2 regions of the Serratia sp. TSA_105.2 genome follow, and region 1 is predicted to be linked to the other one. Evidence: predicted binding sites of a transcription regulator. Region 1 holds the regulator's gene; the other holds the start of a gene.
What was found. The regulator LexA, encoded in region 1, represses DNA repair genes until DNA is damaged. The targets are predictions, from matches to a motif close to TNCTGTATGTACATACAGNA.
Positions count from the first base shown of each region.

Region 2: a site for LexA is predicted at 4,651-4,670, ahead of sulA (SOS-induced cell division inhibitor SulA). Genes of this name have one in related genera too.

Region 1 covers NZ_JBQZFT010000001.1:49,726-57,698, forward strand. The annotation lists gene ACUTSC_RS00180 (LacI family DNA-binding transcriptional regulator) at 1-67, opposite strand, end outside; gene ACUTSC_RS00185 (MFS transporter) at 92-1,471, opposite strand; gene ubiC (chorismate lyase) at 1,864-2,379, shown strand; gene ubiA (4-hydroxybenzoate octaprenyltransferase) at 2,397-3,269, shown strand; gene plsB (glycerol-3-phosphate 1-O-acyltransferase PlsB) at 3,336-5,801, opposite strand; gene ACUTSC_RS00205 (diacylglycerol kinase) at 5,950-6,318, shown strand; gene lexA (transcriptional repressor LexA) at 6,421-7,029, shown strand; gene dinF (MATE family efflux transporter DinF) at 7,131-7,973, shown strand, end outside.
Region 2 covers NZ_JBQZFT010000001.1:1,297,631-1,305,603, forward strand. The annotation lists gene helD (DNA helicase IV) at 1-1,019, opposite strand, end outside; gene ACUTSC_RS06180 (YccF domain-containing protein) at 1,186-1,638, shown strand; gene yccS (YccS family putative transporter) at 1,665-3,800, shown strand; gene ACUTSC_RS06190 (TfoX/Sxy family protein) at 3,805-4,461, opposite strand; gene sulA (SOS-induced cell division inhibitor SulA) at 4,691-5,197, shown strand; gene ompA (porin OmpA) at 5,554-6,630, shown strand; gene matP (macrodomain Ter protein MatP) at 6,732-7,190, opposite strand; gene ACUTSC_RS06210 (AAA family ATPase) at 7,401-7,973, shown strand, end outside.

The DNA of each region.
Region 1 (7,973 bases):
CGACGGAGGTGCCCGCTACGCGGGCCACGTCGGCGCGGGTAACGCGTCGCGCGGAGTGATTATCCACATTGAGGTCCTGTTCGCCTTCTCGCTACGCGGCATCCTGCGGCAGGTTGAGATCGCGGCCGCGGGTTTCGGGAGCAAAGAAGGTGGTGATTAAGCCGATGGCCGCCATTACAACAAAATAGCAGGCGACAGGCCACCAGTGACCGAAACCGGACAGCAGCGCGGTGGCGATCAGCGGCGCGGTGCCGCCGGAGAGGATCGAACCGAGTTCCTTGGCGAACGCCATTTTGGAGTAGCGGTTCTTCACGCCGAACAGTTCGACGCCGTAGGCCGCCTGCACGCCGAAGATCCCCAGCGATGCGATGCACATGCCGACCACGATCACCGAGATGACGATCGCCGGTTCACGGCTGTCGAGCAGCCAGAACGCCGGGAAAGCGTATAGCACCAGCAGCAGGCAGAACCCGCGGTAGGTGACGCGGCGGCCGAAGCGATCGGACAGCCAACCGGCCAGCGGGATCACCAGAAAACCGCACAGCGAGGCGATCAGCACCGCCAGCGCCGGCACCGATTTATCGACCATCAGCACCTTGGCGACGTAGCCGACGATAAAGCCCTGGCACAGGTAGGAAGGGCCGTTTTCGCCGATGCGCAGGCCGAGCATCACCCAGAACGCCTTGGTGCGCTGCAGGTAGCTGCGCGTATCCGGCGCGGCCTGGGCGGCGTCCAGCATGCGCTGGTGGTTTTGCTGCAGCTCGCGTTCGAAGACCGGCGTTTCCCGCACGTGGCGACGCAGGTACAGCGCCGCGCCGGCGATCAGAATGCTGGCGAGGAACGGAATGCGCCAGCCCCAGCTCATCAGGTCTTCCTTGTCCAACTGCAGCACCAGCAGCCATACCAGCGACGCCAGCAGAGTGCCGCTGTTGGAGCCGATGGCGATGATCGACGCCACCAGCCCGCGCCGTTTGGCCGGCGCGTATTCCGCCAGCATCACCGCGCCGCCGGACAGTTCCGCACCGGCGCCGAACCCCTGCGCGAAGCGCAGGATCACCAGGCAGGTGGGTGCCCAGACGCCGATTTGCGCATAGGACGGGATCAGGCCGATCAGCGTGGTGGAGAGGCCCATCAGCGCCACTGTGGTGATCAGCACCACGCGGCGGCCTTTGCGGTCACCGATCCAGCCGAACATCAGCGCACCGATCGGCCGTGCGACGAAGCCGACGGAGTAGGTGGCGAAGCTGGCCAGCAGGGCGACCAGCGGCGTGGCCTCGGGGAAGAACACGTCGCCGAACACCATGCCGGCCGCCAGGCCGTACAGCGCGAAATCGACGTATTCCATGGCGGTGCCGAGCCAGCAGGAGAAGGTGGCGCGCCAAAATTGGCTGCGCCCCTCTTTGGTTGCCAGGCGTTCATCGGCCGCCAGCGTGTCGGCGGTCTGTGGAGTGGCAAGCGTTGTTTCGCTCATGGCAGTGCTATCCTCTTTTGTTCTGCGCTTTGAGGGGCGCGGTTAAAGATGGTTTCCCTGGTGCCGGCAACAAAGGTGTGCCGACAAATGATGTCGGACGCATGGCGATTCAACGCTGCGGTGTCAGAGTATCTACGCGCGTAGATAAAACAACGCGACAAAGATGAAACTTTGCAGGCGATCACAGAATCGTCATCGTGCCGGGGAACGAAGATAGAGAACGCGGATGGCAAAAAGATGACAGGAACCCGATTTTTCCGACGAAAGCCACCGCCGTTTTCGCCACGAATCAGCCTGCCGCTTTCGTATTTCTGCGCTACAATGGGGGCCTGTTAACAGTTTGTATCGTCTGGCGCGCCGTACCGGCTGCGGTTCAGGCGAGGAGTAAAGCAATGTCTGGCATCAGGGATTCCATCCTGCCGCCGCTGGAGTGGTTATCCGAACAGGATCCTCCGGCGCCCGCCGCCGTCAGCGACTGGCTGATGGAGTTAGGCTCCATGACCCGCCGATTTGAACGCCATTGCGCCCAGGTGCGCGTCGAACCGCAGCGCGAATGCTTCGTCACGCGCGAGGCGCTGGGCGACGAGGCGAACCACCTGCCCGACAGCCCGCGCTATTGGCTGCGCGAAGTGGTGCTGCTGGGCGACAACCAGCCCTGGCTGCTGGGGCGCACGGTGATCCCGGAAAATACGCTGACCGGCCCCGACCAGGCGCTGGTGGATCTGGGCACGCTGCCGCTGGGGCGCTACCTGTTCAGCAGCGGCGAGCTGACCCGCGACTATATCCATATCGGCCGACAGGATGCGCTGTGGGCGCGCCGTTCACGGCTGCGGCTGGCGGGCAAACCGCTGTTGCTGACCGAACTGTTTTTACCGGCTTCACCGCTGTATTCAGCGGTTCCTGCATAAAAGAGGAGAGCAAGACCTTGGAGGGAAGCGTGACTCAAAGTAAATGGCGGGCTTACAGCCATTTGATGCGCATTGATAAACCGATCGGCACGCTGTTGCTGCTGTGGCCGACGCTGTGGGCGCTGTGGCTGGCCGGGAAAGGCGTGCCGTCGCTGTCGATTTTGCTGGTGTTCGTGCTCGGCGTGTTCCTGATGCGCGCCGCCGGCTGCGTGGTGAATGACTACGCCGATCGCGCGGTGGACGGCTATGTGAAACGCACCGCCGGGCGGCCGATGCCGAGCGGCCGGGTGAGCGCGAAAGAGGCCAAGGTATTGTTCGCGGTGCTGGTGCTGATCTCGTTCTGCCTGGTGTTGACGCTCAATGCGATGACCATCTGGCTGTCGCTGGCGGCGCTGGCGCTGGCCTGGGTATATCCGTTCATGAAGCGGGTGACCAACCTGCCGCAGTTCGTGCTGGGCGCCGCGTTCGGCTGGGGCATTCCGATGGGCTACGCGGCGGTCAGCGAATCGCTGCCGCTCAGCTGCTGGCTGCTGCTGCTGGCCAACATCTGCTGGACGGTGGCCTACGACACGCTGTATGCGATGGTCGATCGCGACGATGACCTGAAGATCGGCATCAAATCCACCGCTATTCTGTTCGGCCGTTATGACAAGCTGATCGTCGGGCTGCTGCAGTTTGCGACGCTGCTGCTGCTGGTGTGGGTCGGTTATCTGGCGCAGCTCGGCGGGGCGTTTTACTGGTCGCTGCTGCTGGCGGGCGCGCTGTTCATTCACCAACAGAAACAGATCGCCGGGCGCGGGCGCGAGGCCTGCTTCAAGGCCTTCCTGCAGAACAACTATGTCGGGCTGGTGGTGTTCATCGGCATCGCGCTGAGCTATCTGCCGGCGTAACGATTCCTCTTCGCAAGAAAAAAGGCACCCCGTGGGGTGCCTTTTGTATTTCCGCGCCGGGTGAAATCACTCGTCTTGCTCTTCTTCCGCATCGGCCTGCGGCAGGACGTTGGTCTCTTCCGGCATGTTGACGCTTTCGATGGTCAGCTTGATTTCCGGCGTGATCAGATCGCTCAGCATGTTGTACACCTCGAGGGTGTGCTCGCGGATCGCATCGCCGCTGTCGTTGATATAGCCTTCTTCGCGCAGCGTCGCCACCAGGGTGGAGAACACCGCCTTGTCGAAGAACTCCGGCGCGTTGATGCCGTGCAGCACCGACAGACGTTGCGCCATGATGCGGCTCTCTTTCTCCAGCGCGCCGCGGTTGATGCTCGGGTTGGCGCTGAGGATCGACATGGTGATGGCGTAGCGTTGCAGGGTTTCGCGCACCCCGGCGGCCAGCAGCTGCAGCGGGCGAATGCGCGCCGGGTTCAGCACCAGCTCGTCGCCTTTGTCGCAGATCAGCTGTTGGCGGATCAGCTCGTCAATCATCGGCCGCAGCACCTCCGGCAGCTGTTCCTTGTCGTTATGCAGGAACAGCTCGGCTTTCAGCATCGGGTAGATCATGCCGATCTGGCGCAGCAGCTCGGCGCGCGACACCCGGCGGTGATGCATTACGATGCTGGCGATCAGCGACGGCAGCACCAGCAAGTGGTGGATGTTGTTACGGTAATAGGTCATCAGCACTGCCTGCTCACGCGGCAGGATGATGATGTCGCCGATGTTGTCCTTTTCCACCTCGAACTTGTTCATGTTCAGCGCGTGATCCAGCAGCTCGTCCGGCGTTTGCGTCGGCACAGTGACGTCACGCGCGTAAGGCGCGTTGCGCATCAACTGCAGGTAGCACTCCAGCTGTTCGACCAGCTGTTCGCGGGTCAGCGAACGCTGGCGCGAAGCCAGTAGCGCGGTGGAACACAGGTTCATGGCGTTGGCCGCGGCGGCGTTGTTGATGCGCACCATGATCTGGCCGGCCAGATCGTTGACCGTCGGCGTCAGCCAGCTTGGGCGCTGTGCTTCGATCGGATCGATCGACTCGCGCCACTGCGGCACGTTCTGGTTGAGGTAAGCCGTCAATGGCAGCGGTTCGCCGAAGTTGACGTAACCCTGGCCCAGATTGCGCAGCTTGCGCAGGCCGCGCAGCATTTGCAGCAGGCTCTCTTTTTCCTTGGTGGCGCCGCGCAGCTCTTTGGCATAGGTGCCCACTTCCATCACGTGCTCGTAACCGATGTAGATCGGCACCAGCGTGATCGGACGGGTGCCGCCGCGCAGCATCGCCTGGATGGTCATCGACAGGGTGCCGGTCTTCGGCTCCAGCAGACGCCCGGTGCGGGAACGGCCGCCTTCCACGAAGTATTCCACCGAGTAGCCGCGGGTGAACAGCTCGCCGAGGTATTCGCGGAACACCGTCGAGTAGAGCTTGTTGCCCTTGAAGGTGCGGCGGATGAAGAACGCGCCCAGGCGACGGAAGATCGGGCCGGCCGGCCAGAAGTTGAGGTTGATGCCGGCGGCGATGTGTGGCGGCACCAGGCCCTGGTGATACAGCACGTAGGACAGCAGCAGATAATCCATGTGACTGCGGTGGCAGGGCACGTAGACGATCTCGTGGCCGTCCTGCGCCAGCTGGCGCACGCGTTCGGCGTTGGTGACGTTGATGCCCTGATACAGCCGGTTCCAGGTCCAGCTCAGCACGCGGTCGGACAGGCGCACGGTTTCGTAGGAGAAATCGGCGGCGATCTCTTCCATCAGCGCGATGGCGTTCTGTTGGGCTTTCTCGTGCGAGATCTTCTTGCTGCGCGCTTCGTCCTCGACCGCTTTTTCGATCGCTTTGGACGCCAACAGCTTGTTGAACAGGTCCTGACGGGCCGGCAGGCTCGGGCCTACCGCGGCCAGGCGCTGACGCGAGAAGTGCATGCGCGCCACGCGCGCCAGTTTCTGCGCGATGGTTTTATCCGTGCCGTGTTCGGTCGCCATGCGGCGCAGCGAAACGGTGTTGGAGAAACGCACGAAGCTGTCGCGGCCAAGCCACAGTACGGCGAAGAATTTCTGCACGCCGTTCAACAGACGCAGGTGCGGCGTGCCGTGGCCTTCGCGGCCCGGCGAACGGCCGAACATGACCGAAACCGGCAGCATCTGAATGTCGAGATCCGGATTGCTGCGATGCAGATCCAGATAGTCGTGGAACAGCTTTACCGACTCTTCTTTCGGGGTGTAGTAGCGGAACACGCGCGGGCCGTCGTGAATGAACACGTAGCTCGGCAGCACGGTGCCGTCGATCTCCAGCGAGTTGAGCGGATCGGGCAGATCCTGCGCCAGGCACTGGGTGCGCAGCGTCAGCAAATCCGCCTTGGAATTGTAAGGTAAAACATACAAAATCGGCCGTGAGGGATCCAACCCTAGCTCGGTAACCGGATCTGAAGGGATGACCTTACTTCTTACCAACAATTTAAGTGGTAAATTCAATATTTTATAATAAATTTTACGCCAACCTGACATAACAACGTGAAGCCTCTTGTTAGCAATGCGCCGCAAGCATACCAGAAACCGGGTAGCAGATCTGTGGTGTTCGAAAACCGAGAGCCGTCAGCGCGGACTGTTCTAGACTCTTTTTATTATGACCGACCTCTGAGAAAGGCACGAAAACATGGCAAACCAAGCAACCGGACTGACCCGCATCATCAAGGCCGCCGGCTATTCCTATAAAGGGCTTTCCGCCGCCTGGCAGCACGAAGCGGCGTTCCGCCAGGAACTGGTGGTCACCCTTCTGGCTATCATACTGGCTGTCTGGCTGGATGTGGGTGCGATAGCGCGCATTTTATTGATCGGATCGGTAGCGCTGGTGATGATCGTCGAGATCCTGAACAGCGCGATCGAGGCGGTGGTGGATCGCATCGGCAGCGAACATCACGAGCTGTCCGGCCGGGCCAAGGACATGGGATCGGCGGCGGTGTCACTGGCGATCGTGCTGGCACTGTTCGTTTGGGGCACGGTCTTATGGCAGCATTTTGGCTGATGAAAGGCGCCTACTGACTGATTTTTATTTATTCTTCGGTTCCCAATCCGCGCTTACCTGTATATACTCACAGCAAGACTGTATAAACAAACAGGGGGCGGAATGAAAGCACTAACTACCAGACAGCAAGAGGTCTACGATCTGATTCGCGATCATATTTCGCAAACGGGCATGCCGCCAACGCGTGCCGAGATCGCGATGCGTCTGGGGTTCCGTTCGCCTAACGCCGCCGAAGAACACCTGAAGGCGCTGGCACGCAAAGGCGTGATCGAAATCGTCTCCGGTGCCTCGCGCGGTATCCGTCTGTTGATGGAAGAAGAAGAAGGGCTGCCGCTGATTGGCCGCGTCGCCGCCGGCGAGCCGCTGCTGGCGCAGCAGCACATCGAAGGGCACTACCAGGTGGATCCTTCCCTGTTTAAACCGAGCGCCGATTTCCTGCTGCGGGTGAACGGCATGTCGATGCGCGACATCGGCATTCTGGACGGCGATCTGCTGGCGGTGCACAAAACGCAAGACGTGCGCAACGGCCAGGTCGTGGTGGCGCGCATCGAAGACGAAGTGACGGTCAAGCGCCTGAAAAAACACGGCAACGTGGTCGAGCTGCTGCCGGAGAACAACGAATTCCAACCGATCGTGGTCGATCTGCGTCAGCAGAATTTCACTATCGAAGGGCTGGCGGTCGGCGTGATCCGCAACGGCGACTGGATTTAATCGCCGCCCTCTCAGTGCCGCCTCTTGTATCAATCGCCCCTGTTTTGGGGCGTTTTTGTTTCTGATTTTGCCCTTCGCCACTGCTACGGGAACGTCTCATCATGCGCATGATTTCCGCCTTCACCAGCGACACCGATAAAGCCCTGTGGCGCCTGGCCCTGCCGATGATTTTCTCCAATATCACCGTACCGCTGCTCGGGTTGGTGGACACCGCGGTGATCGGCCACCTCGACAGCCCGATCTACCTGGGGGGCGTCGCGATCGGCGCGGTGGCGACCAGCTTCCTGTTCATGCTGCTGTTGTTCCTGCGCATGAGCACCACCGGTCTGGCGGCGCAGGCGCTGGGGGCACAGAACCCGCAGGCGCTGGCGCGCGCCTTTATGCAACCGCTGGTGCTGGCGCTGCTGGCCGGGGTGGCGATCGTCCTGCTGCGCTATCCGCTGATCGAACTGGCGCTGCGGATCGTCGGTGGCGATGGCGAGGTGCTGGAACAGGCGCGGCGTTTTCTTGAAATCCGCTGGCTGAGCGCCCCGGCGGCGCTGGCCAATCTGGTGCTGTTGGGTTGGCTGCTCGGCGTGCAGTACGTGCGTGCGCCGGTGATCCTGCTGATCGTCGGCAACCTGCTGAACATCGTGCTGGATATCTGGCTGGTGATGGGCCTGGGCTGGAACGTGCGGGGGGCAGCGGCGGCAACCGCCATCGCCGAATACGCCACGCTGCTGCTCGGCCTGTGGCTGGCGTGGCGGGTGATGCGCCTGCGCGGTATCACCCTGCTGATGCTGCGTCAGGCCTGGCGTGGCGACCTGCGTCGGCTGCTGGCGCTTAACCGCGACATCATGTTGCGTTCATTACTGCTGCAACTGTGCTTTGCGTCGCTGACCATTTTCGGCGCTCGCCTGGGAAGCGAGGTGGTGGCGGTCAACGCGGTATTGATGAATCTGCTG
Region 2 (7,973 bases), 1.2 Mb from region 1:
CCTTCCGGCACTTCCCATTCCAGCTCGTCGGTCAACCATTGACGCCATCCCTTGGCCTGGGCTTTCTTCTCAGCGCACTGTTGGCGCCAATGGGTAATCAGCAACGCTTTGCGCGCGTTGGCATCGGTTTCCAACCGGCTGATGGCCGGGGCTTTACGGCTACCCTGTTGAATGATCTGCAGCGCCAATGCATGGAATGTCTTGGCCTGAATACCGACATCGCCCAAACGCGCTTTGATGCGGTCATTCATCTCCCCCGCAGCTTGACGACCGAACGCCAACAGCAAGATTTGACCCGGCTCCGCCTCCTGACGGCGCAGCAGCCAACCGGCGCGCGCCACCAGCACCGACGTCTTGCCGCTGCCGGCCCCCGCCAATACCAGGACGGAATCTTCGCCGTTGACGACCGCACGGCTCTGGGAGTCATTGAGCGGTGAGCTCTCGACGGTCTGGAAGAAGTCGTGATGTTGCTCCAGCATGCGATCGGTCCATTGCCGGTTGCGTTGTTCAACGCTGCGGTGCCCTTGCTGCAGCCATTGCAGACACAGATGGTAATCAGCCCGGCAGTTATCGAATTCCTCCAGGCGCGCCACCGGCATCGGCAGCGCGGAGAAAGCCTCACGGATTTGCTGCTGCAGCTTGCCCAGCTCAGACTTTTTGAACCATTTATCTTGCTGCTCAATGCGCTGAATCTGTGCCACCTGCTGTTGCAAGACGCCGGCACTGACCTCACTCATTTCGGCGCTCCACTGCTGCCACGCCTGCTGCAGATAGTGATAAAAACGCTGCGTTTCCTGCCATTCGGTGCCGTGCAGTCGCACCACTTTCTCGTCCGGCAATTCAAATTCCAGCTCGCCCCAGACGATGCCACGCTTGCACCTGACCTGAATCAGTTGATTGAAGGGGATCAGGTATTCATGTTTTTCCCCGCTCACCTCAACGCCGGCGTGCAGCAACCGCACGCGGTTATAAGGGTGCTGAGCCAGGTGTTTCCCCAGCGATGTCGCTTTAAGTTCCATATCGTCGCGCCATGACTATGTTGAGAGTAAATAACGGATATCTGCCAGTTTACCTGCGATAAGCAGTGGCACTCTAGCGCTAAAAAAAGGGTAGAATAGATTTTGCGTTTTTATCGTGAATACGCCCGCATCGCGGTTTGACCATCATTAGAGCAGAATGTCGTCTATGCGTACTGTACTGAATATTCTTAATTTTGTGTTGGGCGGTTTCTTCACCACGCTAGGCTGGCTCATTGCTACGGTGTTCAGCGTGCTGCTGGTCATCACACTGCCGCTCACCCGCTCCTGCTGGGAAATCACCAAGCTGTCGCTGGTGCCGTTCGGCAACGAGGCGATACACGTCGATGAACTGCACCCGGAAAAAAGCAATGCGCTGCTCTCCGCCGGCGGCTCACTGCTCAACATTATCTGGCTGGTGCTGTTCGGCTGGTGGCTGTGCCTGTCACACATCGCCGCCGGTATCGTGCAATGCGTTTCAATCATCGGCATTCCGGTGGGCATCGCCAATTTCAAAATAGCCGCCATCGCGCTGTGGCCGGTGGGGCGCCGTGTCGTCTCGGTAGAAATGGCTCAGCAAGCACGTATTGAGAATGCTCGCCGCCACTATCATCAGCGTTAATTTTTTCTCCGTTTGAGGAGTTTTTCGTGCGTTCTTTTGCACCCGCAGTACGTCGTTACACCTACAACAGCAATCTGCTGTATCACCTGCGCATCCTTATTGCGCTGATCGGCACCACCGCCGTTCCCTGGTGGCTGGGTATTCCCAAGCTGACCATCCCGCTAACGCTGGGCGTCGTGGCAGCGGCCCTGACCGATTTGGATGACCGCCTGGCCGGCAGGTTACGCAACCTGCTGATCACATTGGTGTGCTTCTTTGTCGCCTCCGCTTCAATCGAGCTGCTGTTCCCCTACCCCTGGTTGTTCGCCCTTGGCTTAACCACGTCGACCTGCGGTTTTATCCTTCTGGGCGCCTTGGGGCAACGTTACGCCACTATCGCCTTCGGTGCGCTGCTGATCGCGGTTTACACCATGCTCGGCACCGCTATGTACGATGCCTGGTATCAGCAACCGCTGCTGCTGGTGATCGGTGCTCTGTGGTACAATCTGCTGACGCTGGCGGGCCACCTGCTGTTCCCTATCCGGCCTCTGCAAGAGAACCTGGCGCGTTGCTACGATCAGTTGGCCAACTATCTGGATGCCAAAGCCAACCTGTTCGATCCCGACGCCGAACGCGACGCCGACCTGCCATGGATGGATGTCGCGATGGCCAACAGCGCGTTGGTCGCGTTGCTTAACCAGACCAAAGCCTCGCTGCTGACGCGACTGAAAGGCGATCGCGGCCAGCGCGGCACCCGCCGCACCTTGCACTATTATTTTGTCGCGCAGGATATCCACGAACGCGCCAGCTCTTCCCACGTTCAGTATCACGCGCTCAGCCGCCAATTCCGTCACAGCGATATTTTATTCCGCTTCCAGCGTTTGCTGAGCATGCAGGCGCGCGCCTGCCGCCAACTGGCACAATCGATCCTGCTGAGGCAAAAATACCAGCACAACCCGCGTTTTGAGCCGGCCTTCAGCCGCATTCAGGAGGCCTTGGCACGCATCGCCGAAACCCAGGGCAATTCAGAGCAAACCAAGGCGCTGGCGCACCTGCTGAAAAACCTGCATGCGATCGATGCGCAGCTGGCCAATATCGAGTCAGAGCAGACGCTGGCCAGCGGGCAGGCGGAAGAGAACAGCCTGGCCGACGATCGCTTAACCGGCTGGAGCGATATTCGGCTGCGCATCAGCCGCCATTTGACGCCGCAGTCGGCCCTGTTCCGCCACGCGATCCGCATGTCGGCGGTGCTGTGCGTGGGTTACGCCTTCATCCAGTTCACCGGCATGCAGCACGGTTACTGGATCCTGTTGACCAGCCTGTTCGTCTGTCAACCGAACTACAACGCTACCCGCCGGCGCCTGGCGCTGCGCATCATCGGCACCCTGGCCGGTATCCTGATCGGCCTGCCAATCCTCTATTTCGTGCCTTCACTGGAAGGGCAGTTGGTGTTGATCGTCATCACCGGTGTCCTGTTCTTCGCTTTTCGCACCGTACAGTATGCCCATGCAACGATGTTCATCACGCTGCTTGTATTGCTGTGCTTTAACCTGTTGGGTGAGGGATTCGAAGTGGCTGCCCCGCGCGTTTACGATACCTTGTTGGGTTGCGCCATCGCCTGGGCGGCGGTCAGCTTTATCTGGCCGGACTGGAAGTTCCGCCAGCTGCCGGCGGTGGTGGATAAAACGCTGAATGCCAACTGCCGTTATCTGGACGCCATTCTGGTGCAATACCACCAGGGTAAGGATAACGGCCTCGCCTACCGCATTGCGCGGCGAGATGCCCACAACAGCGATGCCGAACTGGCTTCAGTCATCTCCAACATGTCCGCCGATCCCAAGGCCGACAAGGAATTGCAGGAAGCCGCCTTCCGCCTGCTCTGCCTAAACCACACTCTCCTGAGTTATATCTCGGCGTTAGGGGCACACCGCGAGCGGCTGAATACCCCTGCCACACTCGATCTGCTCAATGATGCCGTGTGTTACGTGGACGGCGCCTTGCATCAGGAAGAACGGAACAGCCAGCGCATTGCGAAAGCGCTGGAACAGCTGGCGGAGCGCATTCGCAGAGCCGTTCCGGAACCTGAAAGCAAAGAACAGTTGGTCTTGCAGCAGGTGGGATTAATGCTCGAACTGCTGCCGGAGCTCACCGAACTCCACACCCAAATCAATAAGGCAACCTAATTATTCAGGGCCCACTCAATGGGCCCTGAACCACTGGCTCATGCCCATGGCGGCGCATCGCCATCGTATGATCGAACCAGCGCACCAGTTCGTTGCGCAATTCGGTCGGCAATGCCGCCTGATGATAACCGGCTATCGCGCCGCCCAGTGACAGCAGCACGCGCAGACCCAGATTGGTCTGCTGTTGCAGCAGGCGTAGATAGCTGCGTTTAGCGCCATGCAGCCGCAGGTCATAGGCGTTGCGGATCCCCGCTCGCCACAGCAAGCGTTCCATGTTGACATCTATGTTCGGCAACGCCTTCAATCTGCCGTGATCGCCGGCCTTGACCTGCTGCTCTCGGCGCGCTTCCCTGATGGCCTGCCAGGCCAGTCCCACCAGCTCGTTGCGTTCCCGCCACAGCGACTCGTCAACCCAGTAATAACGCAAAGTGATGGGCGCTCCGCGCTTGGAATAGACCATATTGACCATCCCTCTGGCGCGAAAGGTCGGTTCCATGCTCGCCGTAGCTCGCAAGTACAATTCACCTTCCGCTACCACTGCAAACATTACCCCCTCAGCCAGCAGCCCATAGCCGCCAAACTGTGACCGCGTGGTGATGGCGCCCAGCGCTGCGAAGCAATTTTTAGCCTGCGCGATCCTCCGCGTCGACATCCTTTTCATAGCATTTCTCCTTTTTAGGTTCCGGTCGTATTATTTCTCTTATCAATGAAAAGAGTAACGTGAACAACTAATTAGGAAAATACGCACTATCTGCCCGCATGCCAATCACAAAAAACACCGGTACAAAAAATGATCGCAATTATGCGAGCCGCTACGAAAATTTGGGTTGATCTTATCCGAAATCAGGGATACTGTATAAACATACAGTAATACGACGGGCGGGAACTTTATGCGTACTCAATCACTCTACCAACCTCATTTCAGCCATGGCTCTTTTACCGCGAACAGCGTTGCGAAGAACACGAATGTCGGCAAAGAGAATGGCTTGATCAGTGAACTTGTTTACAACGAGCGCCAGCCCGCAGTGGCTCAACTGCTGTTGCCCCTGCTGCAGCAACTGGGCAAGCAGTCTCGCTGGCTGCTGTGGCTGACACCGCAGCAAAAGTTAAGCAAGCAATGGCTACAGCAGTCCGGCCTGCCGGTGGATAAAATGGTGCAGTTGAGCCAAATCAGCCCGGTGAATACGGTTGAGGCAATGGAAAAAGCGCTGCAAACGGGGAACTATAGCGTGGTTCTCGGCTGGTTGCCCGAACTAACGGAGGAGGATCGTCTAAAATTAAGACGTGCGGCAGAATTGGGTAATGCCTACGGGTTTATCATGCGTCCTCAACGTGACATTGACCCGACTCACGGACACTGTTCCACCCTAAAAATTCACTCTTCTTTGTATCATTAAGTAAATTTAGGATTTTTCCCATCATTTTCGCACCCCATAAGCGGAACCTTTGCGGGGGAAGGCAAAAAGCGAGTCCGGCTGCGGTTTGGCAAGCAAAAACGCCCGATGAACCGCCGATTTTTTAAGCTAAGAATGTTAGCAAATATGTACGATTCCGCGTTTTTTTTTAGAGCCTTATCACATCACACTTGTAACTTTCGCGCCACGTTGTAGACTTTACATCGCCAAGGTTGCTCTATAACGTCAGAAAAACTGGCGAGTAACAAACGAGGGCTTAAACCTTGGCGAAGGAATTTAACCAAGGGCTTAAACAGCTTTAAAGCTCATTGCCTATTTGGATGATAACGAGGCGCAAAATGAAAAAGACAGCTATCGCATTAGCAGTGGCACTGGCAGGTTTCGCTACCGTAGCGCAAGCCGCTCCAAAAGATAACACCTGGTACACCGGTGCTAAACTGGGCTGGTCCCAGTATCATGACGTTGGCTTCTACGGCAACGGTTACCAGAACGGTATCGGCAACGGCCCAACCCACAAAGATCAGCTGGGTGCTGGCGCGTTCCTGGGCTACCAGGCAAACCAATACCTGGGCTTCGAACTGGGCTATGATTGGCTCGGCCGCATGCCTTACAAAGGCAGCGTGAACAACGGTGCTTTCAAAGCACAGGGCGTTCAACTGGCTGCTAAACTGAGCTACCCAATTGCTGACGATCTGGACATCTACACTCGTCTGGGTGGTATGGTATGGCGTGCAGATTCCAAAGCTAACTACGGCAACGGCACTCGCCTGAGCGACCACGACACCGGCGTTTCTCCGCTGGCTGCTGTTGGTGTTGAATACGCACTGACCAAAAACTGGGCTACTCGCCTGGATTACCAGTTCGTAAGCAACATCGGTGACGCAGGTACCGTTGGCGCGCGTCCAGACAACACCATGCTGAGCCTGGGCGTTTCTTACCGCTTCGGTCAGGATGATGTAGTTGCACCAGCACCAGCTCCGGCTCCGGCTCCAGTTGTTGAAACCAAGCGTTTCACTCTGAAGTCTGACGTGCTGTTCAACTTCAACAAGTCTACTCTGAAAGCAGAAGGCCAGCAGGCTCTGGATCAGCTGTACACCCAGCTGAGCTCCATGGATCCTAAAGACGGTTCTGTAGTGGTTCTGGGTTACACCGACGCCGTTGGTTCTGACCAGTACAACCAGAAACTGTCCGAACAGCGTGCACAGAGCGTTGTTGACTACCTGGTCTCCAAAGGCATCCCGTCAGACAAAATCTCTGCACGTGGTATGGGTGAAGCAGATGCAGTTACTGGCAACACCTGTGGCTACAAATCTGGCCGCGCTACCAAAGCTCAGATCGCTTGCCTGGCACCAGATCGTCGCGTAGAGATCGAAGTTAAAGGTATCAAAGACGTTGTAACTCAGCCTCAGGGCTAAGTTTACTCGCCTAATAAAAAACCCCGCTATGCGGGGTTTTTTTTCGTCCTCTTGTTGCCATAACATTCAAAGCCAAGCACCACAAAGGCGTTCTCACGCACTTACTTGGGATCTTTGCCAAGAATCGCCTTCAAGTCTTCTTTCAACGATGACATCTGGTTCGCATACTTTTCTTTGCGTTCAGCGTCTTCGATAAGCTGCACGACGGTTTCCGACAGCGTGACGCCACGGCGGCGCGCCAAGGCAGCCAATCGTTGCCAAACCAAAAATTCCAGATCGATAGATTTTTTACGCGTATGCTGATGTTCTGCGTTAAAATGTCGTTTACGGCGGGCGCGGATCGTTTGTTTCATCCGGTTATCCAATTCCGGATTCATATGAGCGGCAATCCATGCAAGTACCTTTACCGGCTCATTTTCCAGCTTCAGCAGCTCGTTAACCGCCTCCTGAGCAGCGCTGTTTTCAATGTAGCGGGTAATGAGTTCCCCTTCCCGGTGCTTCTTCACCAGGTACTTCCATTTCCAACCGCTCTCCAGATTTTCCAGTTGCTGATATTTCATCTTGAGCTCTTCAGTGACCGCGTAACTTCAAATAAGCATAACAGCTTTACGCCGAATTTCCCCGGCAATTAAACCGTCTTTTAGACTGTTTTTTGCACAGTCACCGCGCGATGTCAAACTCCCTGATGCCAACTGGCACTCCGCATGTATCAAGCCGCCGTTATTCTTGTATAATCGCCCTTTCCCTTTTTAACGATTGCATCTAACACTTTGACCAATAACCGACTTGAATGGCAATCTTTATTGCCGGACGTAACGCCTTATCAGGCGATATTTGATACCGCCGCTCAGTTGGCACCCGTGCCCTTTTCCGCCATTCAGCCTCGGCTGGAAAATGCCCTGACGCTATTTTGCCACCCTCAATCGCCCCCGCGTTTCATGCTGTTGAAAGCGCAAGAAACGCGAGAGTATCTGGAACTGATCGCTCACGCCGTCAAACCATTGCTGCCGAAAAATACGGCATGCAACGGCAGCCACTATGTCATTCAGGATGGCAAGGTCAGCGTAGAACCGGCCAGCCGTGGCGATGAACCTTTTGCCGCCGGCGGCGCTTGCCTGTTCCAGGACTGGATCGAACCGGAACAGCTGTTTGGCTGCGTACGGATCCACAATGGCGACATTACCCTGCAGCCGGGTCTGGTGCACCAGGCCAACGGCGGCATTCTGATTCTGTCTGCACGTGCGCTGCTGGCTCAGCCGTTATTGTGGCTGCGCCTGAAACAGATGATCGGCCAGCGTCAGTTCCATTGGGTTTCGCCAGACGAAACCCGCCCGCTGCCGGTA